DNA from 4 places in the Serratia marcescens subsp. marcescens ATCC 13880 genome. Region 3 is predicted to be linked to each of the others. Evidence: predicted binding sites of a transcription regulator. Region 3 holds the regulator's gene; each other region holds the start of a gene.
The links. The regulator PurR, encoded in region 3, represses purine synthesis genes. The targets are predictions, from matches to a motif close to CANGCAAACGTTTGCNTG.

Region 1 (7,541 bases), 2.3 Mb from region 3:
GTTGCGAAAGAAGCGGTAGCCAGCAGCGCAGCGGTAGCAAAAATTTTGACGTTTTTCATGATGCGTTCCTCAGAGTGTTTGTTAGGTGAGAGCCCGTTGTCTCTCGATGTGTTAAATACTAGTGCACCGGATGTGAATAAAAAATCGGAGAGTTTTGAGTATCTCTGTCAAATAAATTGATTGTTTTTCATCCGCTGGCGCGGGGCAAAAATCGCCACTACCCTTTACAGACGATCCTTAACCGGAGAAGCGTCATGACGATAAGCGCGTTTATCGGCAGTTGGGCGTTGGTGTCGTCGGTGTTCAAAAACCAGAACGGCGAGCTGAATTACCCGCTGGGCGAGCAGGTGTTGGGGCGCATCCACTATGAGGCCAACGGCACGATGGCGGCGCAGCTTTACAGCGCCGTGCGGCCGCGTTTCGCCGCCGCCGATTTGGCGCAGGGGTCTGAGCGGGAGATCCGCGCCGCCTTCATCAATATGATTTGCTACTTTGGCCACTATCAGGTGGAAGAAAGCGAGCAGCGGGTGGTGCATCAGGTCGAAGGCTGTTCGTTCCCCAACTGGGTAGGCAGCCGTCAGGTGCGTTTTTACGCTTTCAGCGGCGATCGGCTGACGTTGCGCACGGTGCCGCTGCAGCTCGGCAACGGCGTGCAGGTTGGCGAACTGGTGTGGCAGCGGACAGGGGCTTCGTCATGATCATCGTTCATCATCTCAATCACTCGCGGTCGCAGCGCATTCTGTGGTTTCTGGAAGAGCTGGGCGTGCCTTATCAGGTGCAGCGCTACGAGCGCGATCCGCAGACCATGCTGGCGCCGCCGGCGCTGAAAAAGATCCACCCGCTGGGCAAATCGCCGGTGATCGTCGATGGCGATCTGACGCTGGCGGAATCCGGCGCCATTATCGAATACTTGCAGGAAGCCTACGACGCACAGGGCATGTTTATGCCAACCGACTTCCACGCGCGTCAGCAATACCGCTACTGGCTGCACTACGCCGAAGGATCGCTGATGCCGCTGTTGGTGATGAAGCTGGTGTTCAGCCGTCTCGGCCAGCCGCCGATCCCCTGGCTGCTGCGGCCGGTGGCCGGCGCGATCGGCAAAGGCGTGCAGCGGGAATACCTCGACAAGCAGATCGCGCCGCACTGCGAATACCTCGAACAGCACCTGAATAAGGGCAGCTGGTTCGTTGGCAACGACTTCAGCGCAGCGGATATTCAGATGAGCTTCCCGCTGGAGGCGATGGCGGCGCGCGGCGCGTTGGATGATTGCCCGAAACTGCGCGGCTTCCTGCAGCGCATTCACGCCCGGCCCGCCTACCAGCGAGCATTGGAGCAGGGCGGTCCTTACGACCTGCTGAGTTAAGCGGATGGGCTATACTCGATGGGGTCATTCTTCATCGGAGGTAGCCCATGGCTACGCAAATCTTCGTTAACCTGCCCGTACGCGATCTGCCCGCCTCAATGGCGTTTTTTACCCAGCTCGGCTTCAGCTTCAACCCGCAATTTACCGACGATACCGCCGCATGCATGGTGGTCAGCGACACGATTTACGTGATGCTGCTGACCCACGACAAATTCAGGATGTTTACCCCGAACCCGATCGGCGATGCCAACCAGGCCACCGAAGTGTTGGTGTGCCTGTCGCAACCCAGCCGGGCGGCGGTGGACGAACTGGTGCGCAAGGCGGTCGCCGGCGGCGGCAACACCTACCACCCGCCGCGGGACTACGGCGTGATGTACGGCCATGGATTTCAGGATCTGGACGGTCATATCTGGGAATTGATGTATATGGATCCCGCTGCGGTGCAGACGCAATAACCCCGCCATGACGGCGTTCGCCGGGGCGACCGTCGTCCCGGTTTTATCGCGCGAGCGCCATTACCGCCGCTTTCTGCATAAATTGCCGCGATCTTTAGTTGATTAGACGCTAGGGAAGGCAGGATAATCGTTTGCCTTGAATAAACCACCATAAATCACCCGTACCGCGCGCTGCGAGTTAAACGTTTGCCTGGGTGCGCATCGCCGTTGGCGGTGTGGCATAAGGGCAAGGATGCGGAACGTGACCTAAACGATTACGTGGCGATCGGGCGCGGGCGAGATTACAGGCCTGCTGTGACGGGCCGATTCATGAAACACAGGGGAAGTAACCTATGTCGAACTCTCAAGCGAACCACGCCGCAAAACCAACCGGCGGGCTTGATGGCTATTTTAAAATTTCCGCGCGCGGCAGCAGCGTGCGTCAGGAGGTGGTGGCGGGGCTGACCACCTTCCTGGCGATGGTGTACTCGGTGATCGTGGTGCCGAGCATGCTGGGCAAAGCGGGTTTCCCGCCGGCGGCGGTGTTCGTCTCCACCTGCCTGGTGGCCGGTCTGGGGTCGCTGTTGATGGGGCTGTGGGCTAACCTGCCGATGGCCATCGGCTGTGCGATCTCGTTGACCGCCTTTACCGCCTTCAGCCTGGTGCTGGGCCAACACATCAGCATTCCGGTGGCGCTGGGCGCGGTGTTCCTGATGGGCGTGCTGTTTACCATTATCTCGGTCACCGGCATCCGCGCCTGGATCCTGCGCAACCTGCCGATGGGCGTGGCGCACGGCACCGGCATCGGCATCGGGCTGTTCCTGCTGCTGATCGCCGCCAACGGCGTCGGCCTGGTGGTGAAGAACCCGCTGGATGGCTTGCCGGTGGCGCTCGGCGCGTTCACCTCTTTCCCGGTCGTCATGACGCTGGTCGGCCTGGCGGTGATCTTCGGCCTGGAGAAACTGCGCGTGCCCGGCGGCATTTTGCTGGTGATCATCGCCATTTCCATCATCGGCCTGATCTTCGACCCGGCGGTGAAATACCAGGGGCTGTTCGCCATGCCGAGCCTGGCGGACGCTGACGGCAAGTCGTTGATCTTCAGCCTGGACATCATGGGCGCATTGCAGCCGGTGGTGTTGCCGAGCGTGCTGGCGCTGGTGATGACTGCGGTGTTCGACGCCACCGGCACCATCCGCGCGGTGGCCGGGCAGGCCAATCTGCTGGATAAAGACGGGCAGATCATCAACGGCGGCAAGGCGCTGACCTCGGATTCCCTTAGCAGCATCTTCTCCGGCCTGGTGGGCGCCGCGCCCGCTGCGGTTTACATCGAGTCCGCCGCCGGCACCGCCGCGGGCGGCAAGACCGGCCTGACCGCCACCGTGGTCGGCATTCTGTTCCTGCTGATCCTGTTCCTGTCGCCGCTGGCCTATCTGGTGCCGGTTTACGCCACCGCGCCGGCGCTGATGTACGTCGGCCTGCTGATGCTGAGCAATGTCACCAAGCTGGACTTCAACGACTTCGTCGACGCGATGGCCGGCCTGCTGTGCGCCGTGTTCATCGTGCTGACCTGCAACATCGTCACCGGCATCATGCTGGGCTTCAGCTCGCTGGTCATCGGCCGCATCTTCTCCGGCGAATGGCGCAAGCTGAACATCGGCACCGTGCTGATCGCCGTGGCGCTGGTGGCGTTCTACGCCGGCGGCTGGGCGATTTAAGCCCCTTGGGTTTCCCTCGCCCGCCGGGCGGGGGAGCCTGTTACGGCAATTCCCTTCTTAAGATAAGTCTTCTTCTGCTCTGCACCGCGTTTTGAAAGGCACAACAAGCTTTAACGGCTGTAAAAAAAGTGATCTACTATCGTGACCAACGCAGGCCCTGAGCCGATGTCGTCTGAATCGTAGAGTCTAAGGAAAGCATGGAAATCTTTTTTACAATCCTCATTTTGATCCTGGTGGTCTCCCTGTCCGGGGTGGTGACGCGCATGTTGCCGTTCCAGGTGCCGCTGCCGCTGATGCAAATCGCCATCGGGGCCCTGCTGGCCTGGCCGCATTTCGGGCTGCACGTCGATTTTGATCCCGAACTGTTCCTGGTGCTGTTCATCCCGCCGTTGCTGTTCGCCGACGGCTGGAAAACGCCGACGCGGGAGTTCCTGCATCACGGGCGTGAAATTCTCGGCCTGGCGCTGGTGCTGGTGCTTATCACCGTGGTCGGCGTCGGTTATCTGATCTACGCCATGGTGCCGGGCATTCCGCTGGTGGCGGCCTTCGCGCTGGCGGCGGTGCTGTCGCCGACGGATGCCGTGGCGCTGTCCGGCATCGTCGGCAAAGGGCGCATTCCCAAGCCGATCATGGGGGTGCTCGAGGGCGAGGCGCTGATGAACGACGCGTCCGGCCTGGTGTCGCTCAAGTTCGCCATCGCGGTGGCGATGGGCACCATGGTGTTCACCGTGGGCGGCGCGACCCTTGAATTCCTCAAAGTGGCGATCGGCGGCCTGCTGGCCGGCGTGGCGGTCACCTGGACCTACAGTAAATCGCTGCGGGTGATGAGCCGCTGGAGCGGCGACGATCCGGCGACCCAGATCGTGTTCCTGCTGCTGCTGCCGTTCGCTTCTTATCTGATCGCCGAACATATCGGCGTCTCCGGCATCCTGGCTGCGGTGGCGGCGGGGATGACCATCAGCCAGTCCGGCGTGATCCGCAACGCGCCGCTGGCGATGCGCCTGCGCGCCAACAGCGTGTGGGCGATGCTGGAGTTCGTGTTCAACGGCATGGTGTTCATCATGTTGGGCCTGCAGCTGCCGGGCATTCTTGAAACCTCCATCCTGCAGGCGGAGCTGGATCCGACCATCCAGACCTGGTATCTGTTCGCCGACGTGGCCACCATCTACGCCGCGCTGCTGGTGCTGCGTTTTACCTGGCTGTGGATAATGAAGAAGGCCAGCAACCGCTTTATGAAAAAGCGTCCGCTGCAGTTCGGCGATTACAGCACGCGTGAGCTGTGGGTGGCGTCGTTCGCCGGGGTGCGCGGGGCGATTACCCTGGCCGGCGTGCTGTCGATACCGCTGTTGCTGAGCGACGGCACTGCCTTCCCGGCGCGCTATCAGCTGGTGTTTATCGCCGCCGGGGTGATCCTGCTGTCGCTGATCGTCGGCGTGCTGGCGTTGCCGCTGCTGCTGCGTGGCGTGCAGGTGGCCGACAAGAGCGCCAGCAAGCAGGAAGAGCGCATGGCGATCGCCATGGCGGCCGAGGTGGCGATCGAGAGCGTGAATAAAATGGAAGAGCGCCTGGTTGCCGATACCGAAGAAAACCTCGATCCGCAGGTGCTGAAAGAGGTCAGCTCGCGGGTGACGGGCATGCTGCGGCGGCGTATCGCGTCGAAAGACGATATCGAGAATGCGTTGGCGATGGAAAACCTCGAGCGGCGTTTCCGCCTGACGGCGCTGCGCGCCGAGCGCGGCGAGCTGTACCATCTGCGCGCCACGCAGAAAATCAGCAACGAGACGCTGCAAAAACTGCTGCACGATCTCGACCTGCTCGAAGCGCTGTTGATCGAACGCGAAGGGTAAACCTCAGAGGGGGAATTAACGTTTTTCCTCTTTATTTCTGTCCTGAAGGGCCGCCTGTGCGGCCCTTGTTTTTTGGCTACTTGAGCGGCGGCCAGTAGTCGCGGCAGCAGGCGATCCAGGCCTGCGCGCTGTGCGACAAGTAGCTGCCCTGGCGCCAGATCAGGCCGATTTTCCACTCCATGCGCGGCTCCAGCGGCAGCCAGACCAGGTTTTCCTTGTCCAGCCAGCGGCAAACCGGCTCCGGCAGCATGGCGATGCCCACGCCGGCCTGCACCATCGAGGCGAGGAAGTCCCATTGGCCGCTGCGCACCGCGATTTGCGGTTCAAAACCGGCCTGGCGAAACGCCTTCATCAGCATCTTGTACAGCGCAAAGTCTTCGTTATAAATCAGGATCGGGCTGTCGGCCAATTCGGCGATATTGATGCGGGTGCGGTTGAGCCATTGCGGCGTGCGCGGCGCCACCACGCACATCGGGTGGCCCAGCAGCGGCAGAAAGGTCAGCGGCTGCGCCGAATCGAAGGGCAACACGGTCATCGCCAGATCCAGTTCGCCGGACATCACCGCCTGTTCGACCGACAACCCGCCCAGTTCGGAAATCTTCAATTCAATGCCGGGGTAGGTCTGGCGAAAGCGGCGGATCAGATCGGCGATCTGCCTGCCGACCATCGGCGGAATGCCCAGCCGCAGCACGCCCTTTTTCACCGAGCTGATGTCTTCCAGTTCCGCCTCCAGCTGGCGGAATTCGTCGAGGATCGTCAGGCCGCGCTGGTACACCGCCTGGCCGCTGTCGGTCAGGCGCAGCTTGCGGCCTTCGCGGATCAGCAGCGTGCATTCCAGCTCTTCCTCCAGATGCCGCAGCATTTTGCTGATGGTGGGCTGGGTGACGAACAGTTTTTCCGCCGCGCGGGTGAAGCTTTGCTGGCGCACCACTTCAACGAAGTAGCGCAGGGTGCGGACATCCACGTTAGGGTTCTCCTTGGGGACGCTACCGGCGGGAAACTATTCCCGGACGGCATGATGACGATAATTTTAATTCATTTCAGGCGTGGTTTCCCGGCTGCGTATACTGTAGGCCGTCAATTTATTGTTCGAGGTCATCTTTCATGTCTCTGGCGTTACGCCGCGTTGCCCCCTCCCTGCTGACCCGTTTGCAGGTACCGATCCAGGTGGCGTTGTATGCGGCGCTGTTCCTGATCGCCGATCGTCTGGTGCAACAATTCCACCTGCCGCTCCCCGCCAATATCGTCGGCATGCTGATGCTGCTGGCGCTGATCCTGCTGCGCATTCTGCCGCTCAGCTGGGTCAAGGCCGGCTCCCGCTGGCTGCTGGCGGAAATGCTGCTGTTTTTCGTGCCGGCGGTGGTGGCGGTGGTCAACTATGCCCAGCTGCTGATGGTCGAGGGCTGGAAGATCTTTCTGGTGATCGCGATCAGCACCATGCTGACGCTGGGCGCCACCGGGCTGGTGGTGGACAGGGTGTATCGGCTGGAGATTTGGCTGCAGCGGCGGAAGCAGCGCCATGAATGATTTTATCCTTAGCCTGGCCTGTTTTCTGGCGACGCTGGCGCTCTATTTCGCCAACAAGAAACTCTATCGCCGCCGCCGCACGTTGCTGCTGATGCCGCTGGTGCTGACGCCGATGATTCTGGTGTTGCTGCTGGTGGTCACCCACATCTCCTATCAGGACTACATCGGTGAAACCCACTGGCTGCTGTGGCTGCTGGGGCCGGCGACCATCGCCTTCGCGGTGCCGGTGTACGAGAACCTGCATATCATTCGTCGCCACTGGCTGTCGCTGACCGCCGGGGTGACGACGGCGGTGCTGGTGGCGGTGTACAGCTCGGTGTGGCTGGCGCGCCTGCTGACGCTGCCGGAAGAGGTGCAGCGCAGCCTGGCGGTGCGCTCGATCACCACGCCGTTTGCGCTGGAGGCCGCCAAGCAGATGGGCGGCCAGCCGGACCTGGTGGCGCTGTTCGTGGTGATCACCGGGGTGTTCGGCATGGCGGTGGGCGACATTCTGTTTCTGCGGCTGGCTGTACGCAGCCGCCTGGCGAAAGGGGCCGGCTTTGGCGCATCGTCGCACGGCGCCGGCACCGCCCGCGCCTATGAACTGGGGCCACAGGAGGGCGTAGTGTCGAGCCTGGTGATGATGTTGGCCGGCATTATCACGGTGGTGGCCGCG
Region 2 (7,541 bases), 1.5 Mb from region 3:
CGCGCCAGGCGCACGACATTCAATTCCGCGACATGGCGCGCATCAATCAGCAGTTTGACGCGCTGCGGCTGCGGGAAAAGCGCCTGCAGCGCGACGATAAGCTGGACGCCCGCGCGCAGGACGCCATCAAGGCCGAACGGCTGGAGCTGCAGCGGCAGTATCAGCTGCTGTCCGAACGTCTGGCGGGGCTGAACCGCGATCGCCAGCGCGACGCGCTGCTGCTGCGCGACATGCACGGGCAGACGTTGACCATTCCGCTCAGTCAGGTGCGCGATGCCTGGTACCCGAACGCCATGAACACCGCCGAGAAGCTGGCGCACTGGGGCGAGCAGGTGAAGAAGTTCCTCACCGACAGCCCGCGCGAAGCGAATACCGAAGGCGGGGTGTTCCCGGCCATTTTCGGCACGGTGTTGATGGTGATCCTGATGTCGATCGTGGTGATGCCGTTTGGCGTGATCGCGGCGGTATATCTGCACGAGTATGCCGGCAACAATCTGCTGACGCGGGTGATCCGCATCGCGGTGGTCAACCTGGCCGGCGTGCCCTCGATCGTCTACGGCGTCTTCGGCCTCGGCTTCTTCGTTTATATGATCGGCGGCACGCTCGATCAGCTGTTCTATCCTGAATCCTTGCCCAACCCGACTTTCGGCACGCCCGGCGTGCTGTGGGCGGCGCTGACGCTGGCGCTGCTGACGCTGCCAGTGGTGATCGTCGCCACCGAGGAAGGGCTGTCGCGCATTCCCACCTCGCTGCGGCAGGGCTCGATGGCGCTGGGCGCCAGCCGAGCCGAGACGCTGTGGCGCATCGTGCTGCCGATGGCGGCGCCGGCGATGATGACCGGCCTGATCCTGGCGGTGGCGCGCGCCGCCGGGGAGACTGCGCCGTTGATGTTGGTGGGGGTCGTGAAATCGGTGCCGGTGCTGCCGGTGGACGAGATTTTCCCGTATCTGCACCTGGAGCGGAAGTTCATGCATTTGAGCTTCCAGATCTACGATATGGCATTCCAGAGCCCGAGCGTAGAGGCGGCGCGGCCGCTGGTGTTCGCCACCGCCTTCCTGCTGGTGACGATCGTGGTGAGTTTGAATCTGGCGGCGATGGGTATCCGCCATTCGTTGAGGGAGCGGTACCGAGCATGGTCGCAGTAACAATGACGCTATTTTTGGGGAGTGCGTAATGGGTTTGATGACGCCAGGCAGTTTGCCCCGGCTGGATGTCCAGCATCTCGACGATGAACAGACCGCGCTGGCGGTCAACGGCCTGAATCTGTTTTATGGCGACAAACAGGTGCTGCACGATATCTCGTTACGCATCCCGAAACACCGGGTGACGGCTTTGATTGGTCCCTCGGGCTGCGGCAAATCGACGCTGCTGCGCTGTTTCAACCGCATGAACGATCTGGTGGACAACTGCCGCATCGAGGGCGATCTACAGCTGAACGGCGCGGCGATCTCCGGCGCGCAGATCGACGTGGCGGCGCTGCGGCGGCGGGTGGGCATGGTGTTCCAGCGGCCGAACCCGTTCCCGAAATCGATCTATGAAAACGTGGTGTACGGCCTGCGGCTGCAGGGCGTGCGCGACCGGCGCTTGCTGGATGAAGCGGTGGAGCGTTCGCTGCGCGCCGCCGCGCTGTGGCATGAGGTGAAGGACCGGCTGCGCGAAAATGCGTTCCGCTTGTCCAGCGGCCAGCAGCAGCGCCTGGTGATCGCGCGCGCCATCGCCATCGAGCCGGAGGTGTTGCTGCTCGACGAGCCGACCTCGGCGCTGGATCCGATCTCCACGCTGACCATCGAAGAGCTGATTTCCGCACTCAAGCTGCGCTATAGCGTGGTGCTGGTGACGCACAACATGCAGCAGGCGGCGCGCGTCTCCGACTACACCGCCTTTATTCATCAGGGCCGGCTGGTGGAGTACAACGACACCGACGCCATTTTCACCTCGCCGCGCCAGCGCCGCACCGAGGATTATATTACCGGGCGGTATGGGTGAGGGATGAGCGACGGAGGTTTTTGTTCTCCGTCGCATCGATATTCCGATGTTGTTATGCCGTGTCTATGACTTTTTATTCCATCTGGATTTACAGACGCATTGAGACGATATAGATTACATTTTTGGCATAAATCTCACAGCTTGTGAGTTTGCTTTATCCAATCCTTCATTATTCATTATATTATCCCTAATAAATGCTCTGCAATTTATATATAAGGACATGTATGCATGACTATTGATACGAATTATATCAAAGATATTGTTATTCCCACGCTAACGTTATTATCTCCTGTTTTTATTTCAGTGGTAAAATGGTGGTATTCACGCGGGTCAAAGAATTACGACAGTCGCCGCAATAACCAGTTTGATCGAGTCAGCGATGTTAAACGTCAGTCTGTTCTGTCACGCATTCAGGGGTTGCGGGATGGGCCGCAGAATGGAATGGTGCCGCTGCGAACCAAAGCACTCTATGAAAGTATCGGCATCCGTTTACCGGTCTGGGTGGCGCACCAACTGGTAGATTATCTGGGCCGCGCGCCAGTGGCATTGAGCGATCTTGCGCTGAACTGTTTCTTGCGCCGCACCTCCCTCACTTCGAACAAAAACGACGTTTTTTCCTTGGATGGCTGCCGGCTGCTACACCAGCGTGTTTCGCTGTTTGTGTTCCTAATCATTAGCGCGTTGGCTATCACGTGGGGATTCTACATCACCGTGTTTCCATTGTCGGAAAGCGGAGGCAGCGCGACAGATAACAGCCCATTGTGGGGAGTATTCTTCTTCTTTGCCTATCTGTTGATGGCGATTTTCGTCGTGGCCTGGTCGATTAATGAATGGGAGTCCCTGCGACATGCTGAGGCTTTCTGGCTGAAGTGGCAGCCCCACCTGTATCAAAACGAAGCGGAGTATCAGGCGCATTGTCAGCATGCGCGCAATGTTGCGGCACAGGAAAACGTGCCGGATATCGCTTTGGAGACCGTTGACGATTTGTCACCGGCCGAAAAGCCACTGCGTGGATGGCTGATGCGTAGGCTGGGCAAGAAAAATAATTAACCTCTAAGCGCCATACCATCACATGGTTCTTAACGCGTTTTATCGGCGAGCTTCAACACGCCCCCCACCAGCAGCAACGCAGCCCCCGAGGCATAGAGCGGGAACCAGCGCGTCCACCAGAGTGAGGAAAACAGCGGGGTGCTATTGGGATCTGCGGAGGCGTGGCCGCTATAGGTATTCAGGCCGGCGGCGATGGCGAGCATCGCCAGGCCGATAAAAAGCAGCAGGTTTGAGACGGTCGTCATGGCATTTTTCCTTTGTAGAGGCAGAGGGTAACTATTATTATCACTATTAATTATTGTTCGATTAATTATCTTGAGGAATATTATTTGCTTTCGTATTCATCAGATTATTTCCTGACGATAAAATAGTATCCATTAATACTAGTCGCTTATTTTCCAATAAAAAACCCGCCTGTGCGGGTTTTCTCTTTTTTTTCTCGCGAATTGTCACTTCACCAGCGGCTTATCGCTTGGCGTTTTGAACTTCGCCAGATATTGCGGCTGGAAGATGCACATGCGCAGCACGGTGCGGTATTCGCCGTTGACGAAGAACTCGTCGATCAGCTCGCCTTCCACGTTGAAGCCCAGCTTGCTGTAGATGTGGATCGCCTTCGGGTTCTCCTTATCGACGATCAGGTACAGCTTGTACAGGTTCAGCACCGAGAAACCGTAGTCCATCGCCAGGCGGGCGGCGGTGCTGGCATAGCCTTTGCCCTGGTGGGCGGGATCGATGATGATCTGGAACTCAGCGCGGCGGTGGATGTGATCGATCTCCACCAGCTCTACCAGGCCGACCTTGGCGCCTTCGTGCTCGATGATAAAGCGGCGCTCGCTCTGATCGTGGATGTGTTTGTCGTAGAGATCGGAAAGCTCGACAAAGGCTTCGTAGGGTTCTTCAAACCAATAGCGCATGACGCTGGCGTTGTTGTCCATCTGGTGGACGAACGACAGATCGTCCCGTTCCAATGGGCGTAACCTGACGCTGGCAGTGCTGGACATGTGGGCTCCTCTGTGCCGTGAAATTGTGCAAAGTATAACTTCACAGAATGGATGAAGGCGAAAAAAAACGGCGCCGCGCGGGCGCCGTTTAGGCAAGGTTCAGGCTGCGCGCATCAGTCGGCGGCGTGACCCTGCTCAGGCAGGCGTTCGCCGTCCAGCCAGGCGGCGCCGTCGCGCATCGCCAGGCGGCCGTCGACGAACCAGCTCACCACCAGCGGATAGATCGTGTGTTCCTGGGTTTGCACCCGTTCAACTACGTCATCCTCTTCGTCGTCAGCGAAAATCGGCACCTTGGCCTGCAAGATCACCGGGCCGCCGTCGAGCTGTTCGGTCACGAAGTGCACCGAGGTGCCGTGTTCGCTGTCGCCGTTGTCAATGGCCTGACGGTGGGTATGCAGCCCCGGGTATTTCGGCAGCAGGGAAGGGTGGATGTTCAGCATGCGGCCGGCATAACGCTGCACGAACTGCGGGCTGAGGATGCGCATGTAGCCGGCCAGCACCACCAGATCGGGCTGGTGCTGGTCGATGGCGTCCGCCAATGCGGCGTCGAACGCCGTGCGATCGGCGTAGGCCTTGGCATCCAGCGCCTGGGCGGCGATGCCCGCCGCTTCGGCGCGTTGCAGGCCATAAGCCTGCGCCTTGTTGCTGAACACCGCCACGATTTCGGCGGCGATGCGGCCCTGCTGGCAGGCGTCAATCAGCGCCTGGAGATTGCTCCCCTGGCCGGAGACCAACACCACGATCTTTTTCATCAGTTGATGACCACTTGTTGTTCGTCGGAAGAGGCGGTCAGTTTACCGATTTTCCACGCTTTTTCACCTGCCGCGGTCAGCAGCGCGATGGCCGCTTCCACTTCGGCTTCCGGCAGGGCGATGACCATGCCTACGCCGCAGTTGAAGGTGCGGTACATTTCATGACGGCTGACGTTGCCGGCCTGCTGCAGCCAGGTGAACACCGCCGGCCACTGCCAGCTGGCTTCGTCGATCACCGCCTGCATGCCTTCCGGCAGCACGCGCGGAATGTTTTCCCAGAAGCCGCCGCCGGTGAGGTGAGCGATGGCGTGTACGTCAACCTTCTCGATCAGCTCCAGCACGGACTTCACGTAAATTTTGGTCGGCGCCAGCAGGTGGTCGGCCAGCGGCTTGCCTTCCAGCTGAGTGGCGGTCGGATCGGTGTTGCTCACTTCCAGGATCTTGCGCACCAGCGAGTAGCCGTTGGAGTGCGGGCCGGAAGCGCCCAGGGCGATCAGCGCATCGCCGGACTGCACTTTGCTGCCGTCGATGATCTCGGATTTTTCGACCACGCCGACGCAGAAACCGGCCACGTCGTAGTCTTCGCCGTGGTACATGCCCGGCATTTCAGCGGTTTCGCCGCCCACCAGCGCACAGCCGGACTGTTTGCAGCCTTCGGCGATGCCGGTGATCACGCTGGCCGCGGTGTCCACATCCAGCTTGCCGGTCGCGTAGTAGTCGAGGAAGAACAGCGGCTCGGCGCCCTGAACCACCAGATCGTTGACGCACATCGCCACCAGATCGATGCCGATGGTGTCGTGGCGTTTCAAATCCATCGCCAGACGCAGTTTGGTGCCCACGCCGTCGGTACCGGAAACCAGCACCGGCTCGCGGTATTTCTGCGGCAACGCACACAGGGCGCCAAACCCGCCCAGACCGCCCATCACTTCCGGGCGACGGGTCTGTTTAACTACACCTTTGATGCGATCTACCAATGCGTTGCCTGCATCGATATCGACACCTGCGTCTTTATAGCTGAGAGAGGTTTTGTCGGTCACTGCGCGATTCCCCACGACGGTTTGCGGTTTGAAAACTGTGCTTCCGATGTTGATTCCGGAATAAGGCGCGGCAATTCTAACAGCGCAGGCAAACGTTTGCGAGCGGCTTGTGAACCGGCTTCGCTTTTTCGTCATCTATACTGATATTCAAACTTTTGTTGATCCCGATCGGGCTATTGTGGGTGGCGCGGCGAAAAAAAGGAGGTATAATCCCGCGATTTTTTTGGCCGCAACCACCTTAATAGGAGAAAAATGATGAAGATCGTTGAGGTGAAACACCCGCTGGTAAAACACAAGCTTGGCCTGATGCGCGAAAATGACATCAGCACCAAACGCTTCCGTGAGCTGGCCTCAGAAGTGGGTAGTTTACTGACCTATGAAGCGACCGCCGATCTGGAGACGGAAAAAGTCACCATCGAAGGCTGGTGCGGGCCAGTTGAAGTGGATCAGATCAAAGGGAAAAAGATTACCGTAGTGCCAATCCTGCGCGCAGGCCTGGGCATGATGGAAGGGGTGCTGGAGCACGTGCCGAGCGCGCGCATCAGCGTGGTGGGCGTATACCGCGACGAAGAAACCCTGGAGCCGGTGCCGTACTTCCAGAAACTGGTTTCCAACATCGAAGAGCGCATGGCGCTGGTCGTCGACCCGATGCTGGCCACCGGCGGTTCGATGATCGCCACTATCGATCTGCTGAAGAAAGCCGGTTGCCACAGCATCAAGGTGCTGGTCCTGGTTGCGGCGCCGGAAGGCATCGCCGCGCTGGAGAAAGCGCATCCGGACGTTGAACTGTACACCGCCTCCATCGATCAGTGTCTGAACGACAAGGGCTACATCGTGCCGGGCCTGGGCGATGCGGGCGACAAGATATTTGGTACCAAGTAAACATTTGAGCCGACTTAACGAGTCGGCTTTTTTATGCTCTTCGTCTTTCAAGCTACAGCGTTGTTGGCTGCAGGCAATAACCCCAGTCACTTATTTGATATAAGCTTCTGGGGATTATTGCCCTGGCCGCCTGGCTGTAACTTGAAATCCATTGAGCATAGACAATTCAGCTTGCATAACGATTAATGACTCAGAGGAAAAGCACCCATGACCCGTCGCGCCATCGGCGTCAGCGAGCGCCCGCCGCTGCTCCAGACCATTCCGCTCAGCTTCCAGCACCTGTTCGCCATGTTCGGCGCCACCGTGCTGGTGCCTATCCTGTTCAAGATCAACCCGGCGACCGTGCTGTTGTTCAACGGCATCGGCACGCTGCTGTATCTGTTCATCTGTAAAGGCAAGATCCCGGCCTACCTCGGTTCCAGTTTCGCGTTTATCTCGCCGGTGTTGCTGCTGTTGCCGCTCGGTTACGAAGTGGCGTTGGGCGGTTTCATCATGTGCGGCGTGCTGTTCTGCCTGGTGGCGCTGATCGTGAAAAAGGCCGGCACCGGTTGGCTGGACGTGATGTTCCCGCCGGCGGCGATGGGGGCGATCGTCGCCGTCATCGGCCTGGAGCTGGCGGGCGTGGCGGCCAACATGGCGGGCCTGCTGCCGGCGGAAGGCGCCAGCGCCGACTCGACCACCATCACCATTTCGCTGGTGACGCTGGCGGTCACGGTGCTCGGCTCGGTGCTGTTCCGCGGCTTCCTGGCGATTATCCCGATCCTGATCGGCGTGCTGGTGGGCTATGCGCTGTCGTTCTTTATGGGCGTGGTGGATTTGACCCCGATCCGCGA
Region 3 (7,541 bases):
GATACCATCACCGTCACCGTTGCCAACAGCGGCTGGGCAATAAACGCCGACACCAGCATGCTCGCCACAAAACACAGCCCCAATTGCAGCGTATTTTGCAGCGCGGCGGCTTTACCGCTGCTTTCCGGGAATGGCATCAGCGCATTCGCCACCATGATCGGGTAGCCGGCGCCGTTGACCAGCGCCATGACGCAGAACGGGATCAGCAGCGTGGTGAGCGTCGGATTGGTCAGGGTCGCCACCAGATACAGGGCCACCATGCTGACAGCATAAGCTACCAGCAGCCACGGCAGCAGGGTTTTGCCATTGATGCGCTTGAGCGCGGCGCGGCAGCCATAGCCCCCCAACAGGAAAGCCAGCGTCTGCGGCACATAGCTCAGACCGATGTCGCTCGGGCCGTAGCCCATATCACCGAGGATGAACGGCGAGCCGGTCAGCCAGGCAAAGAAGCCGGCCGAGCAGGCGGCGTACATAGCGACGTTGCCGCTGAACACCGGGGATTTCAATAATTGCCAAAAACTGACGCCGCTTTTTGGCGCATCGGCGGCGGGTTGCGTTTTGGCGCGATCTTTGAGCAGCAACGTCGGCAGCAGCAGCAGGGCGGTGATGGCCAACAGCACGGCGAAGATCGCGCGCCAGCTGGCGTGGTTCAGCAGCCAGGCGCCAAGCAGCGGCGCCAACGCCGGCGACAGCGCCACCAGCGGCATGATGGTGGCGAATACGCGGTTGGCCTGGCCTTCGCGGTAGCGGTCGACCACCAGCGCTTGCCAGATGGCGGCGGCGGAACAGACGCCGACGGCCTGAATAAAGCGCAGTATCCAGAGCTGCACGGCATTTTCCACCCACAGCATGCCCAGGCAGCCGAGCGCGAACAGCGACAGGCCAATCAATAATACCGGTTTGCGGCCCAGTCGGTCGGAGAGCGGCCCCCACAGCAACTGCGCGAAGGCGAAGCCGGCCAGAAAGATGCTCAGGCTGGCGCTGACCGCGCCGGCGGAAATTTGCAGTTCCTCCCGCATGGCGCCGAAGGCGGGCAGGTACATATCGGTCGCCAGATAACCCAGCATGCTCAGGCCGGCGAGGTAGAACATAAAACCAAAGGAGTTTCGCATGGTATTTCTCGTTAATATTTTAGTGTCGCAGGTTTTTAGCGCCGGCCAGTGTATCCGGCTGGATCTCTGCTTGTGAAACGGTAATATTTGCAAAGTGCTGTTAAAAAAATTGAAGGCAAAGCGATGTGGTCTGAATATTCTCTTGAAGTTGTTGACGCGGTGGCGCGCACCGGCAGTTTCAGCGCGGCGGCGCAGGAGCTGCACCGGGTACCGTCGGCGGTGAGCTATACCGTGCGGCAACTGGAACAATGGCTGGCGGTGCCGCTGTTTGAGCGGCGTCACCGTGATGTGGAGTTGACGCCGGCCGGCGCGCTGTTTATCAAGGATGCGCGAGTTGTTATCAAAAAAATGCTCGACACCCGCCGCCACTGTCAACAGGTGGCCAACGGGTGGCGCGGCCAGCTGAATATCGCAGTCGACATCATCGTCAAACCGCAGCGCAGCCGCCAGCTGGTGCTGGATTTCTACCGCCATTTCCCCGACGTTGAACTGATGCTGCAACCCGAGGTGTTCAACGGCGTGTGGGATGCGTTGGTGGACGGCAGGGTGGACATGGCGATCGGCGCCACGCGCGCGGTGCCGGTCGGCGGCGGCTTCGCTTTCCGCGACATGGGGGATATGAACTGGCTGTGCGTAGTCAGCCCACAGCATCCGTTGGCGCAGCTGGCAGGGCCATTGAATGACGATCGGTTGAGGCCATACCCTGCGCTTTGTCTGGAAGACACCTCGCGCAATCTGCCCAAGCGCGTCACTTGGACGCTGGATAACCAGCGGCGGCTGGTGGTGCCGGACTGGACCTCGGCGCTCGACTGTTTGTGCGCCGGATTGTGCGTCGGCATGATGCCGGCGCATCTGGCGCTGCCGCTGGTGCAGTGCGGTGAGCTGAAGGCGTTGCAGTTGCAGCAGCCGTTTCCCGCCAGCCCCTGCTGCCTGACCTGGCAACAGGATAAACCGTCACCGGCGATGAGCTGGCTGCTGGCGTACTTGGGCGATGGCGAGACGCTGAATCAGGAGTGGCTGAGTGAGGCGGCACCGGAAGCCGCGCAGGCCTCCGGCAGGGAAGATGATCAGCGGCGGTAGTCGATGAACGGACCATCGGCGACCGAACGGCGTTCGACCAGCTTCGGATGCACTTCGATCACCTGCGATTCTTCGCGCTTGCTGATGATGCGATCCAGCAGCATGGTGAAGGCCATTTCTCCCAGGCGTTCTTTCGGCTGGTGAATGGTGGTCAGCGCCGGGGTGAAGTAGCGGGCGTTGCGCACGTTGTCATAGCCGATCACGGAAATATCCTGCGGCACTCGCAGCCCCAGCTCGTCAGCGGCGCAGATGGCGCCCATCGCCATGATGTCGCCGCCGCAAAATACCGCGGTCGGCCGCTGTTTTTGCGACAGGATTTGGTGCATCGCCTTGTAGCCGGACTCCGGCTCGAAGTCACCCTGGACGATCCACTCTTCGCGAATGTCGATATGCGCTTCCTGCAGCGCCTTCATAAAGCCCTGATGACGGCCGCCGCCGGTGTTGCGCGACAGCTGGCCCGGGATGGCGCCGATATCGCGGTGGCCGCGCTCGATCAGGTAACGGCCGGCCAGATAGCCGCCTTCGAACGCGTTATCGATGATGGTGTCGGTGAAGTCGCCGCGCGCGGCGCCCCAGTCCATCACCACCATCGGGATATTACGGTAGTCCTCCAGCATGCCCAGCAGTTGATCCGGGTATTCGGAACACATGACCAGCAGGCCGTCGACGCGCTTTTGCGCCAGCATCGCCAGGTAGGCGCGCTGCTTGTCCAGATTGTTGTGCGAGTTGCACAGGATCAGGGTGTAACCTTTGCTGTAGCAGCTGTTTTCCACCGCCTCGATCACTTCGGCAAAATAGGGCGCTTCGCTCGAGGTGGCCAGCAGGCCGATCGACTTGGTGTGATTGACTTTCAGGCTGCGCGCCACGGCGCTCGGCGAGTAGTGCAGCTCTTTGATGGCGGCCCACACGGCCGCTTTGGTCTCTTCGGCGACGAAACGAGTCTTATTGATGACGTGCGAAACGGTGGTGGTGGAAACGCCCGCGCGTTTGGCCACATCTTTAATCGTTGCCATGTAAGGAATGACTCCTGAACTCACATGTTTACAGCATGTAAGTGTGATGTTAATCGTTTGCCTACGTAGATCCTTCTCCAGAGAAGCGAAAACTGAGTTTTTAGTGTGTTGAAGTCTTCAGCGCTTAATCAGGAGGGGCATGGATGCCGGTACGCAGTTGTGAACTGCGAATTTTGTCGCATATTGAACAAAAGTGGAAGAGGTAATCGAGATTATAAACCGGGAAATGATAACAAGATTTTATCGGCGAACTGTGGGAAAATGATTTGACGTACTAATTGTGCGCCTTTTATCCTTAGGAAAGCCCATTTTAAAGGAGTTGTCATGGATACCGATCTGAAGATGTCTCTGTTCACTACCGTCGGCGCGTTGGCGATGATCATCGCTTTCAGCTTTGTCGCCGCGTTGAACTGATCTCCCGCCGGTTTTAAAAAAGGCGCAGCCTCTGGCTGCGCCTCGTTACTTAGGCAAGGCCTGCGTTTACGCCAGGTTTTCCGCCGCAAATGTCCAGTTGACCAACGCCCAGAAGTTTTCCAGGTATTTTGGACGCGCATTGCGGTAATCGATGTAATACGCGTGTTCCCACACGTCAACGGTCAGCAGCGGTTTATCTTCACCGGTCAGCGGAGTTGCCGCGTTGGAGGTGTTGACGATCGCCAGCGCGCCGTCCGGTTTTTTCACCAGCCAGGTCCAGCCGGCGCCGAAGTTTTTCACGGCGGCATCGGTGAACTGTTCTTTGAACGCAGCGAAAGAGCCGAAGGATTTGACGATCGCGGCCGCCAGTTCGCCCTGCGGTTCACCGCCGCCCTGTGGCGACAGGCAGTGCCAGTAGAAGGTGTGGTTCCACACCTGCGCGGCGTTGTTGAACACGCCGCCGTTGGAGGTCTTGATGATCTCCTCGAGCGATTTGCCCTCGAACTCGCTGCCTTTCACCAGGTTGTTCAGGTTAACTACGTAGGTATTGTGGTGTTTGCCGTAGTGGTATTCCAGGGTCTCGGCGGAGATGTGCGGCTCGAGCGCGTTTTTCTCATACGGTAATGCAGGTAATTCAAACGACATTGCTTCCTCCTTTACAGCGCCACTTTTTTCCCGCCGAGGCGGGAGCCAGATGGGCCGTTTTTTATTGTGGTCATTCAATCTTAACAATTTTCATCATAAAAAACAGGAAGAAAAGCGAGAAATGCGCGTGGGGAGGTGCGATGGGCGATAGCTTGAGCAGGCGGTTGCGACCGGGGCCGCAACCGCGCAGAGCAGGGAGTTAACGGATGGTTTTCGGCGTCACTACGCGGCGTGCGCCGATGTAGTGGTTCTGCCAATAGTCGTTGTCGAGCTGGCTGATGCGGATCTCTTCGCCGGTGCGCGGCGACTGGATGAATTTGCCGTTGCCGAGATAGACGCCGACATGATCCGCCACGCCGCGGTTGTTGATGCGGAAGAACACCAAATCGCCGCTTTCCAGTTCGCTTTTCTTGATCGGCGCCGCGTCGCGCAGGTGATACATTTCGTTGGCGGTGCGCGGCATCTTGATTTTCACCACGTCTTTATAGGCGTAATAGATAAGTCCGCTACAGTCGAAGCCGGTGCGCGGCGAGCTGCCGCCCCAGCGGTAAGGTTTGCCCATCTGATCCATCAGCTTGGCCATCGCAGTCTGCTTGGCGTGCTGGTAACGCTTTTTGTGCGCCGGGCTGAGTTTCAACGGTTTTTCATCACGCGCCAGCTTGGCGGTAGCCATACCGGCGTCGCGGTGGCGGCCATAGCCTTTTTTATAGCCCTTTTTCGGCGGGGTGACTTTAATCTTGGCGATTTTCTGCGCTTTGGCCTTGGGTTTGGCGCTGACGATCTTTTTCGCGCTTTTCTCGCTTTTGACCTTGGCGGTCCTGGTTTTTTTCTCGGGGGCCGTCACTTTGGCTTTTTTGGCGGCTTTATCCGCTTTCTTTTTTCTGCGGTCATCGGGCCGCGCTTCATTAACATGGCTTTTACGCTGCTCGGCGGCAACGCGCGCCTGTGGCGCAGCGTGCGCCAGATTGAAGAAGAGCTGCGTAAACAGCAGCGCAAAGAGCGTAAGAATTAAACGCATGTCGACGTCACCAACCTTGGCCCCGAAACGGATATCGAAAGAGTTACAGTATTCCCGAACTTCGCCATATAAAACAGCGAAGAACTCATAAATAATAATCCATATTGTGAGAAAACGTTAATGACATTTTTTTTGGTTTAAAATCAGCCTGTTGATGTATAAAAAAGCGCCAGGCGACGGTGGCGGATATAATTAAGCCGCGCCGTCATCGCGGCGCAATATATTAGTGAAATGGTCGGATTAAAAATGTTATTCTCAACGTATGTTTTGACCGGAATGACGTGGCCGGTGAAACGCGATCGGCGGCGGGCGAATATCCTTGCAAAAGATGGCGTTTTCTTGCGACTGTTCCAGCCGCTACAATAGCCCGCATGATGCATGTTGTAGCCATGAAATGTGGCTTGAGGAAGCAATAAATGACGACGACACTTGAAAAAATTCAGCACCAGATCGCTGAAAACCCGATTCTGCTGTACATGAAAGGTTCGCCAAAGCTGCCGAGCTGCGGCTTTTCCGCGCAGGCTGTGCAAGCGCTGTCCGCCTGCGGCGAGCGTTTCGCCTACGTGGACATTTTGCAGAACCCGGACATCCGCGCCGAGCTGCCAAAATACGCCAACTGGCCGACGTTCCCGCAGCTGTGGGTAGATGGTGAGCTGGTTGGCGGTTGCGATATCATCATCGAGATGTATCAGCGCGGCGAACTGCAGCAACTGATCAAAGAAACGGCAGAAAAGTATAAAGCGCAAGAAGACCAGCAGTCTTAATCGACGGGCTTGCGATTATCGCGTAACGGGCGGCGCCAGTGCAAACTGGGCCGCCTTTTTTGTTGATTTTATTCGGCGAGATCGCCGGCGGGCAGCGGCCAGCCGCCGAGACGTTTCCAGCGGTTAACCAGCTCGCAAAACAGCAGGGCGGTTTGCTCGGTGTCGTACAGCGCAGAGTGCGCCTGGCTGCTGTCGAACGGCATACCGGCCGCGATACAGGCTTTCGCCAACACCGTTTGGCCCAGCACCAGGCCGCTCAGCGCGGCGGTGTCGAAGGTGGCGAACGGATGAAACGGGTTGCGCTTCAGGCCGGCACGTTCGGCCGCGGCCATCAGGAAGCTGTGATCGAAGTTGGCGTTGTGCGCCACGATAATGGCCCGGTTGCACCCGCGATCCTTGAGCCCTTTGCGCACCGCTTTGAAAATGGCGTGCAGCGCGTCGTATTCGCTGACCGCGCCGCGCAACGGGTTGTGCGGATCGATGCCGTTAAACGCCAGCGCTTCCGGCTGCAGGTTGGCGCCCTCGAAAGGCTCCACGTGGAAGTGCAGGGTCTCGTCCCGCTGCAGCCAGCCATCTTCATCCATTTTCAGCGTGACGGCGGCGATCTCCAGCAACGCATCGGTATTGGCGTTGAAGCCGGCGGTTTCAACATCTATTACTACGGGATAAAACCCACGAAAACGACCACTCAGGGCGTTAAGATCACTTTTTTCGGCCATCAGTTTCTTATCTTCATCGAATGCAGCGCGCATTATGGCAAATTTTGCGCCTGGTTGCAGGCGCTATCGCGCGGAGAATCAGCAGGGCGCCAGCGCGCCCTGAAGGGGAGGCTTAGTGGCCGAGGCCCTGACCGGCGTGTTTGTTTTCGATCAGCTCAATTTTGTAGCCGTCCGGATCTTCGACGAAGGCGATGATCGTGGTGCCGCCCTTCACCGGGCCGGCTTCGCGGGTGACTTTGCCGCCTGCGCGACGGATGCTGTCGCAGGTGGCGGCAACGTCGTCCACGCCCAGCGCCAGGTGGCCGAAGGCGGTGCCCATGTCGTAGCTGTCGGTGCCCCAGTTATAGGTCAGTTCGATAACCGCGCCTTCGCTCTCTTCCGTATAGCCGACGAAAGCCAGGGAGTATTTGTACTCCGGGTTTTCGCTGGTGCGCAGCAGGCGCATGCCTAATACCTTGGTGTAGAAGTCGATGGCGCGTTGCAGGTCACCGACGCGGATCATGGTATGGAGTAAGCGCATAATTCCTCTGAATTGACTGTGCCGTGGCAGACGGCGGGTGGATTGAAGCACAAGCGAGTATAGCCTTGTCCCGCAAGGGAATTCAACGTAACGAGTTGGTGACAATGTCACTTTATGGTCTCGCGTCGCGGGTGTCTAAATATTGATCGAGCGTACCGATCGATACAGAGTAATTGATCTGCACAATCAATTATCTATTCCAGCGGCGATCGTGTAAAAATCGAACGGCAATAAAGATCAACACCAGGGAACACCG
Region 4 (7,541 bases), 1.1 Mb from region 3:
GGCGCGATCCTGAAACAGGTCGGCGGCGTGCTGCAACAGGTCAGCCGCGCGCTGGAGGTGATGGTGGTGCTGGTGGTGCTGTGCGGCGGCTTGCTGCTGCTGGCGCAGGTGCAGGTCGGCATGCGTCAGCGGCGGCAGGAGCTGGTGGTCTATCGCACGCTGGGCGCCGGCAAACGGCTGCTGCGCCGCACGCTGTGGTGCGAGTTTGCTTTGCTGGGGCTGGTGGCGGGCATCGCGGCGGCGGTGGGCGCCGAGGCGGCGCTGTGGCTGCTGCAGAGCCGGGTGTTTGACTTCCCGTGGACGCCGACGCCGGTGCTGTGGTGGGCGCTGCCGCTGGCCAGCGCGCTGCTGCTGTCGCTGTGCGGCGGCTGGCTGGGCGTGCGGCTGCTGCGCGGCAAGGCGCTGTTCCGCAGTTATGAGGGTTGATGCGGCTATTTATAACGCCGGATGTGATAAGCGCCCGGCTTGGCAGAAATAGAGGCGTCGTCTTTAAACTGTATTATTTTCGTGTTTTATAATGTGTTATCTGCGGGTTACCACCAGGAACGAAGGGAATGAAAATCTACTGGTCACTTAAAAGTATCCCGGAATTAAAAAATTTGCCTTTGCGCGAACGTCTCGGACGTTGGCAGCGTGGCCTTGCTTCAGCGGGATTTTTTAACGGAACGGGCATATTGCTGGTTGCATTGTTGCCGTGGTTTTCGATTCTTATCGCTAACGATCTGACCCTTAATTACCCTTTCTTGCGCAATCATATCGTCACAGCGCTTGGATATGGCATCAGCGGTTTTTTGGGTGTGAATCTGATGATAAGAAGTATGCTAAGGAAAAATAAGAATATTTTTTCTGATTAAGCGCGGCGGTTTAAAATTGTCGTCATAAAAAAGGGGTTAGCCTTAGGCTAACCCCTTTTACTTTCGGCGGCGGCACCTTAGGCCAGCTTCTGCTGCGCCCAGGCCAGCCCGCTTTGGTATTCGCCCGGCAGCAGCGGCGCCAGCGCCTGCAACGCCTGGCGCAGATCGGCGGCGCTCGGGTCGTTCAGATTGAGGTGGCCGACCTTGCGGCCCGGGCGCACCTCTTTCTCATACCAGTGCAGATGCACCAGCGGCAGCGACAGCCACTGTTCGTTGACAGCGGTGCCGATCAGGTTGACCATCACCGACGGCGTGCTCACCACCGGCTGCGGCAGCGGCAGGCCGAGGATGGCGCGCAGGTGCAGCTCGAACTGGCTGATGGAGGCGCCGTTTTGCGTCCAGTGGCCGCTGTTGTGCACGCGCGGCGCCAGTTCGTTGATCAGCAGCCGATCGCCGACGATAAAGCACTCCATAGCCATCACGCCGACATAGTTCAGCTCGTTCAGGATCGCCGCCAGCATCTGCTCGGCCTGTCGCTGCAGCGCTGGATTGGGCTGCGGCAACGCCACGCTGGCGCGCAGAATGCCGTCTTCATGCAGGTTATGGGTCAGCGGGTAGAATACCGAACGGCCGTCGTGGCCGCGCGCGCCCACCAGCGACACTTCGCCGGAGAAATTGATGCCTTGCTCGACGATGCACTCGCCATAGGCGTCGGCCGGCAGTTCGGCTTCCTGGCCCGGCCGCAAGCGCCACTGGCCGCGGCCGTCATAGCCGCCGACCCGGCGTTTGACGATCGCCAGCTCGCCCAGCGCAGCGAATACCTGCGGCCATTCGGCGGCGCTCGCCAGCAACTGCCACGGCGCAGTCGCCAGGCCGAGCTGGTCGAGCAGCTGTTTTTGCGTCAGGCGATCCGCCAGACGCGGGAAGATGTCGCGGTTGACGAAGGCGCTGTGGGTCGCCAGCTCGCGCGTCAGCGCGGTTTCCGGCCAGCGTTCTATCTCGGCGGTAATGACGCTGTTCTGATACGGCACCGCTTCAGGTTCGGCATCGATGCCGACAGGGTAGACGGCGATGCCCAGCGGTTCGCCGGCCTGGCGTAGCATGCGCCCCAGTTGGCCGTTGCCCAGTACGCAAACCGGCTTCATGCGTCCTCCCGCGGATCGGGGTGGTTCAAGACGTCTTCAGTCTGCGCCTGACGCCAGTCCGCCAAACGCTGCGCCAGCGCGGCGTCGTGCAGCGCCAGGATCTGCATCGCCAGCAGCCCGGCGTTGGCGGCGCCGGCTTTGCCGATCGCCAGCGTGCCCACCGGAATGCCGCGCGGCATCTGCACGATGGAGTACAGGCTGTCCACGCCGCTCAGCGCGGCGCTTTGCACCGGCACGCCCAACACCGGCACCAGGGTTTTCGCCGCCAGCATGCCCGGCAGATGCGCCGCACCGCCGGCGCCGGCGATGATCACGTCAAAGCCGTTGGCGGTAGCCTGCTCGGCGAAGCTGAACAGCTTGTCCGGCGTGCGGTGAGCGGAAACGACTTCGACATGGAAGGGGACATCGAGCTGGGTCAGGACTTCGGCGGCGAACTGCATGGTGGCCCAGTCACTTTTCGATCCCATTACAATTGCGATTTTCGCCCCGGTATTGGCGGCTGAAGCGGCGTTGGCTCCCATGGGTGTAAGGCTCCTGTGATTTGTCTGGCGTCGGCTGAGGGCCGAATGAGGGCGTAGAGCATACCATGAGCGCACGGCGAGGAAAACGGTTGCGTCGCCGGTTTTCACCGTCGAAAGCGCGAATTTTCACTCTCGCGCCAGTGCGGAATTCAGAATGGGAATGAGATCAGCTCGACGGCGTCGGCGCTGACTTTGATCATCGATCCTTCGACGTGCCAGGCACCCAGCACCGCGCGATGGGCTTCGCCATTGCTCAGCGCCAGCCGGTGCACCGCCGGGCGATGGGTATGGCCGTGGATCATCCAGTGCACGTCGTGGCGCAGCATGGTTTGTTCGACCGCTTGCGGGTTGACGTCCATGATGGCGTCCGACTTGTACTGGTTGGATTGCTGGCTACGGGCGCGCATCTTGGCGGCGATTTTCAGTCGCCAGCGCAGCGGCATCGCGAGGAACAGTTTTTGAATCAGCGGGTTGTGCACTTTACGGCGAAATTGCTGATAGGCTTGATCGTCGGTGCACAGGGTGTCGCCGTGCAGGATCAGGATCCTGCGGCCGTACAGCTCCAGCACTTTTTCTTCCGGCAGCAGCTGCATGCCGCTGGCGCGGGCGAAGCGCTTGCCGAGCAGAAAATCGCGGTTGCCGTGGATGAAATAGCAGGGCACGCCGGCCTGTTGCAGCGCTTTCAGCGCCGCGGCGATCTCCGCGTGCAGCGGCTCGGGATCGTCGTCGCCGATCCAGGCCTCAAACAGGTCGCCGAGGATGTACAGCGCGTCGGCGTGCATCGCTTCGCGCCGTAAAAAACGCAGAAAACCGGCAGTGATTGCCGGTTCCTGTGCGCACAAGTGCAGATCTGCGATGAACAGCGTACTCATGCAGCCGCGATTACTCGCTGACGGTCACGCTGTTGATGACGACGTCTTCTACCGGTACGTCCTGGTGCATGCCGCTGCGGCCGGTTTTCACGCCTTTGATCTTGTTGACCACGTCCATGCCTTCAACCACTTCAGCGAACACGCAGTAGCCCCAGCCCTGCACGTTTTCGCCGCGGAAGTTCAGGAAGTCGTTGTCAGCCACGTTGATGAAGAACTGTGCGGTGGCGGAGTGCGGATCGTTGGTACGCGCCATTGCCAGGGTGCCGATGGTGTTTTTCAGACCGTTGTTGGCTTCGTTCTTGATAGCCGCATTGGTCGCTTTCTGGTTCATGCCCGGCTCGAAACCGCCGCCCTGGATCATGAAGCCGTTGATCACACGGTGGAAGATGGTGTTGTCGTAGAAACCGGCGCGGCAGTAGTTCAGGAAGTTTTCAACGGTAACCGGCGCTTTGTCAGCAAAGGTCTTGATGACGATATCGCCGTGATTGGTGTGGAAAGTAACCATAGTTTTAATCCTAACAAGATGAAGTGAGACGCCACGTAAAGCGAGTGAACATTCAGACCGCCCTTATAACATATCCGCCCCGGCGAGTCAGCAGCGGGTCAACCGCGCACTGTCTGTGGTAATTGTTTTGTTGTTATATTATAACAATTATGCCGACAGCCGGATTTTACGCGTTTTCTTCGCGTGAAATCAGCAAAGCTTGGCCTTAACCTTGCAATAGATCAGGCTTCAGGTTTCAATACGCTACCGGGCGTAAAACCTGAAGCCCGGTTATCTTTTTTGTTATCACGCACACCACGGAATCTCCCGATGCTAAAGATTTTTAATACCCTGAGTCGTCAAAAAGAGGAATTCAAACCCATTCATGCCGGGAAAGTGGGCATGTACGTGTGCGGGGTAACCATCTATGACCTGTGTCACATCGGCCACGGTCGTACCTTTGTCGCTTTCGACGTGGTGGCGCGTTATCTGCGCTATCTCGGCTATTCGCTGAACTACGTGCGCAACGTCACCGACGTAGACGACAAAATCATTCGCCGCGCGGCGGAAAATCATGAGACTTGCGACCAGCTGACCGAACGCATGCTGGCGGAAATGCACGCCGACTTCGACGCGCTGCTGATCGATCGTCCGGATCAAGAGCCGCGCGCGACCCAGCACATCGCCGAGATCATCGAGATCACGCAGCGTCTTATCGATCGCGATCACGCTTACGTGGCCAGCAACGGCGACGTGATGTTCTCCATCGACAGCGATCCGCAATACGGCCTGCTGTCGCGTCAGGATCTGGATCAGCTGCAGGCCGGCGCGCGCGTGGAGATCGACGACGTGAAGCGCAACCCGATGGACTTCGTGCTGTGGAAAATGTCCAAGCCGGGCGAGCCGAGCTGGCAGTCGCCGTGGGGGCCGGGCCGTCCGGGCTGGCACATCGAATGCTCCGCCATGAACTGCAAACAGCTGGGCACCCACTTCGACATCCACGGCGGCGGTTCCGATCTGATGTTCCCGCACCACGAGAACGAGATCGCACAGTCGAGCTGCGCCCACGATGGCCCGTACGTCAATTACTGGATGCACTCCGGCATGGTGATGATCGACAAAGAGAAGATGTCCAAATCGCTCGATAACTTCTTCACCATCCGCGACGTGCTCGGCCATTACGATGCGGAGACGGTGCGTTACTTCCTGATGTCCGGCCACTATCGCAGCCAGCTGAACTACAGCGAAGAGAACCTCAAGCAGGCGCGCACCGCGCTGGAGCGCCTCTATACCGCGCTGCGTGGCACCGACGCCGATGCCGTGCCGGCCGGCGGCGAAGCGTTCGAAGCCCGCTTCCGCGAAGCGATGGACGACGACTTCAACACTCCGGAAGCCTACTCGGCGCTGTTCGATCTGGCCCGCGAGGTTAACCGCCTGAAGAGCGAAGACATGGCGGCGGCCAACGGCATGGCGGCGGAACTGCGCAAGCTGGCGAAAGTGCTCGGCCTGCTGCAGCAGGAGCCGGAGCAGTTCCTGCAAGGGGGCGCACAGGTTGACGACGGCGAAGTGGCGGAGATTGAAGCGCTGATCAAACAGCGTAACGAAGCGCGCGCCGCCAAGGACTGGGCGCTGGCGGACGCCGCTCGCGATCGGTTGAACGAGATGAACATCGTGCTGGAAGACGGCCCGCAGGGCACCACCTGGCGCCGTAAGTAAGCCGGCCGAAGTGAAAACAAAAAAGGCGCTGAATTCAGCGCCTTTTTCTATGGCTGCGGGTTAGGGTTTAACCATGACCTTGCCGCCGTTGAACTCCACCACCTGATCGGCGACGATCTTGCAGCGCTTGCGGGTTTCGACCTTGCCGTCGACTTTCACCAGTCCTTCGGCGATGACTTCTTTGGCGGCGCCGCCGCTTTCACACCAGCCCTGGAACTTCAGCAGATCGCACAGTTCGACGTGGGGATGATTGTCCAGATTGAAAATTTCCATACTGCCTTACTTATTTAGGTTGAACGTCGTGATATTCCTCGCAGGCCTGCAAGGTATTTTGGATCAGTGTAGCCACGGTCATCGGGCCAACGCCACCCGGCACCGGGGTGATGTAGGCGGCGCGCTCGCTGGCGGCGTCGAAGTCGACATCGCCCACCACTTTACCGCTTTCCAGACGGTTGATGCCGACGTCCACTACGATGGCGCCCGGTTTGATCCAGTCGCCCGGGATGAAGCCCGGTTTGCCGACCGCCACCACCAGCAGATCGGCGTTCTCGACGTGGTGACGCAGATTTTTGGTGAAACGGTGGGTGACGGTGGTGGTGCAACCGGCCAGCAGCAGCTCCATGCTCATCGGGCGGCCGACGATGTTGGAGGCGCCGACCACCACGGCGTTCAGGCCGTAGGTATCGATGTTATAACGCTCCAGCAGGGTGACGATGCCGCGCGGCGTGCACGGGCGCAGCTTGGGCGCGCGTTGGCACAGGCGGCCGACGTTGTAGGGGTGGAAGCCGTCGACGTCTTTGTCCGGATGGATGCGCTCCAGCACCTTGACGTTATCGATGCCGGCCGGCAGCGGCAGCTGCACCAGAATGCCGTCGATTTCCGCGTCGGCGTTCAGCTGGTCGATCAACGCCAGCAGCTCGGCTTCACTGGTGGCAGCGGGCAGGTCGTAGGAGCGGGAGAGGAAGCCGACTTCATCGCAGGCGCGGCGCTTGCTGGCGACGTAAATTTGCGAAGCCGGGTTCTCGCCAACCAGCACAACCGCCAGGCCTGGGGCGCGTTTGCCGGCCGCCAGACGTTGTTTCACTTGCTCAGCCACTTCGTTTCTAACCTGCTGCGCAATCGTTTTACCATCAATAATCTTTGCTGACATCAGTGTGGAAATCCATCAATTAAGAAAAGCGGGGATGCCGCTATTCTGTCAGAAGCTGAGCGCGCTGTCAGGCGCAGAATCACCCTCGCCGCCAATGCCGAGGCCGATTTACGCTTTTTTTATGCCGACTTCAGGATCCTCTACGCCATTTTTACCGGCATTTGCATACGCTGGGGCCATACACAGGGTGAAAGAGAACAGGATCATGAGAACGATAACCCGGCTTTATCCGTTGCATCACCAGCCTGGCGAGCAACCGGCGCAGCCCAAACATGTGGGGGAGACGGTGTTCGATTCTTCGCTGCACCCGGCGGACGGCGCGCAGCTGACGGAGTTGCATCAGCTCGGCCGGCGCGAAGCGGCGCCGTCGTGGCGGGTACGCCTGAGCGCGCTGTGGCGGAAGCTGTGCCCATGAACGGCTGCGTATGGGTAGGCTGCACGCTATGGCTGCTTTGGGCGCCGTGGAGCCAGGCTTCTTTAAACAGCGCGCGCCCTGACGTCGCATTGGGGGAAAGACTCACGGCGACTTGCAACACACGGGTGATTGAGCATGCCGATTGGGGGGACATTGCTGCAGTGGTGCAGTCTACGCGCCTTTGTCTGCGGCGGGGCGGTGGGCGGCAAGAGGCTGAGCGCACGCCGATTTACGTAGGCGTTGGCCTGGTTCAGCATAACGGCGCCGGTTGACGAGAACCCTCGCCGCGCGGGCGCTGGCGGAAAAAACGCCATAAAGCACGGCCGCCGTCGTAACGTCATGAAAAGGCATTGACTCGCTAACCTCTGACCGTATAATCCCAAC

Region 1: a site for PurR is predicted at 1,994-2,011, ahead of J0F90_RS22020 (NCS2 family permease). Genes of this name have one in related genera too.
Region 2: a site for PurR is predicted at 5,912-5,929, ahead of purM (phosphoribosylformylglycinamidine cyclo-ligase). Genes of this name have one in related genera too.
Region 4: a site for PurR is predicted at 2,599-2,616, ahead of purE (5-(carboxyamino)imidazole ribonucleotide mutase). Genes of this name have one in related genera too.

What each region holds. Positions count from the first base shown of each region.
Region 1 is NZ_CP071238.1:4,601,034-4,608,574, reverse strand. It holds gene bhsA (multiple stress resistance protein BhsA) at 1-59, opposite strand, end outside; gene J0F90_RS22035 (lipocalin-like domain-containing protein) at 255-698, shown strand; gene J0F90_RS22030 (glutathione S-transferase family protein) at 695-1,363, shown strand; gene J0F90_RS22025 (VOC family protein) at 1,411-1,818, shown strand; gene J0F90_RS22020 (NCS2 family permease) at 2,151-3,512, shown strand; gene J0F90_RS22015 (Na+/H+ antiporter) at 3,710-5,359, shown strand; gene J0F90_RS22010 (LysR family transcriptional regulator) at 5,436-6,323, opposite strand; gene J0F90_RS22005 (CidA/LrgA family protein) at 6,464-6,886, shown strand; gene J0F90_RS22000 (LrgB family protein) at 6,879-7,541, shown strand, end outside.
Region 2 is NZ_CP071238.1:3,750,755-3,758,295, reverse strand. It holds gene pstA (phosphate ABC transporter permease PstA) at 1-1,145, shown strand, start outside; gene pstB (phosphate ABC transporter ATP-binding protein PstB) at 1,174-1,986, shown strand; gene J0F90_RS17995 (MFS transporter) at 2,215-3,036, shown strand; gene J0F90_RS17990 (hypothetical protein) at 3,066-3,281, opposite strand; gene speG (spermidine N1-acetyltransferase) at 3,486-4,037, opposite strand; gene purN (phosphoribosylglycinamide formyltransferase) at 4,151-4,789, opposite strand; gene purM (phosphoribosylformylglycinamidine cyclo-ligase) at 4,789-5,826, opposite strand; gene upp (uracil phosphoribosyltransferase) at 6,082-6,708, shown strand; gene uraA (uracil permease) at 6,916-7,541, shown strand, end outside.
Region 3 is NZ_CP071238.1:2,287,457-2,294,997, forward strand. It holds gene punC (purine nucleoside transporter PunC) at 1-1,112, opposite strand, end outside; gene punR (DNA-binding transcriptional activator PunR) at 1,236-2,192, shown strand; gene purR (HTH-type transcriptional repressor PurR) at 2,180-3,205, opposite strand; gene cydH (cytochrome bd-I oxidase subunit CydH) at 3,530-3,619, shown strand; gene sodB (superoxide dismutase [Fe]) at 3,686-4,264, opposite strand; gene J0F90_RS11040 (C40 family peptidase) at 4,464-5,282, opposite strand; gene J0F90_RS11045 (Grx4 family monothiol glutaredoxin) at 5,699-6,046, shown strand; gene rnt (ribonuclease T) at 6,115-6,798, opposite strand; gene gloA (lactoylglutathione lyase) at 6,878-7,285, opposite strand.
Region 4 is NZ_CP071238.1:1,176,856-1,184,396, forward strand. It holds gene ybbP (putative ABC transporter permease subunit YbbP) at 1-426, shown strand, start outside; gene J0F90_RS05455 (hypothetical protein) at 555-854, shown strand; gene purK (5-(carboxyamino)imidazole ribonucleotide synthase) at 932-1,999, opposite strand; gene purE (5-(carboxyamino)imidazole ribonucleotide mutase) at 1,996-2,520, opposite strand; gene J0F90_RS05470 (UDP-2,3-diacylglucosamine diphosphatase) at 2,670-3,392, opposite strand; gene ppiB (peptidylprolyl isomerase B) at 3,403-3,897, opposite strand; gene cysS (cysteine--tRNA ligase) at 4,207-5,592, shown strand; gene ybcJ (ribosome-associated protein YbcJ) at 5,653-5,865, opposite strand; gene folD (bifunctional methylenetetrahydrofolate dehydrogenase/methenyltetrahydrofolate cyclohydrolase FolD) at 5,876-6,742, opposite strand; gene J0F90_RS05495 (hypothetical protein) at 6,948-7,157, shown strand.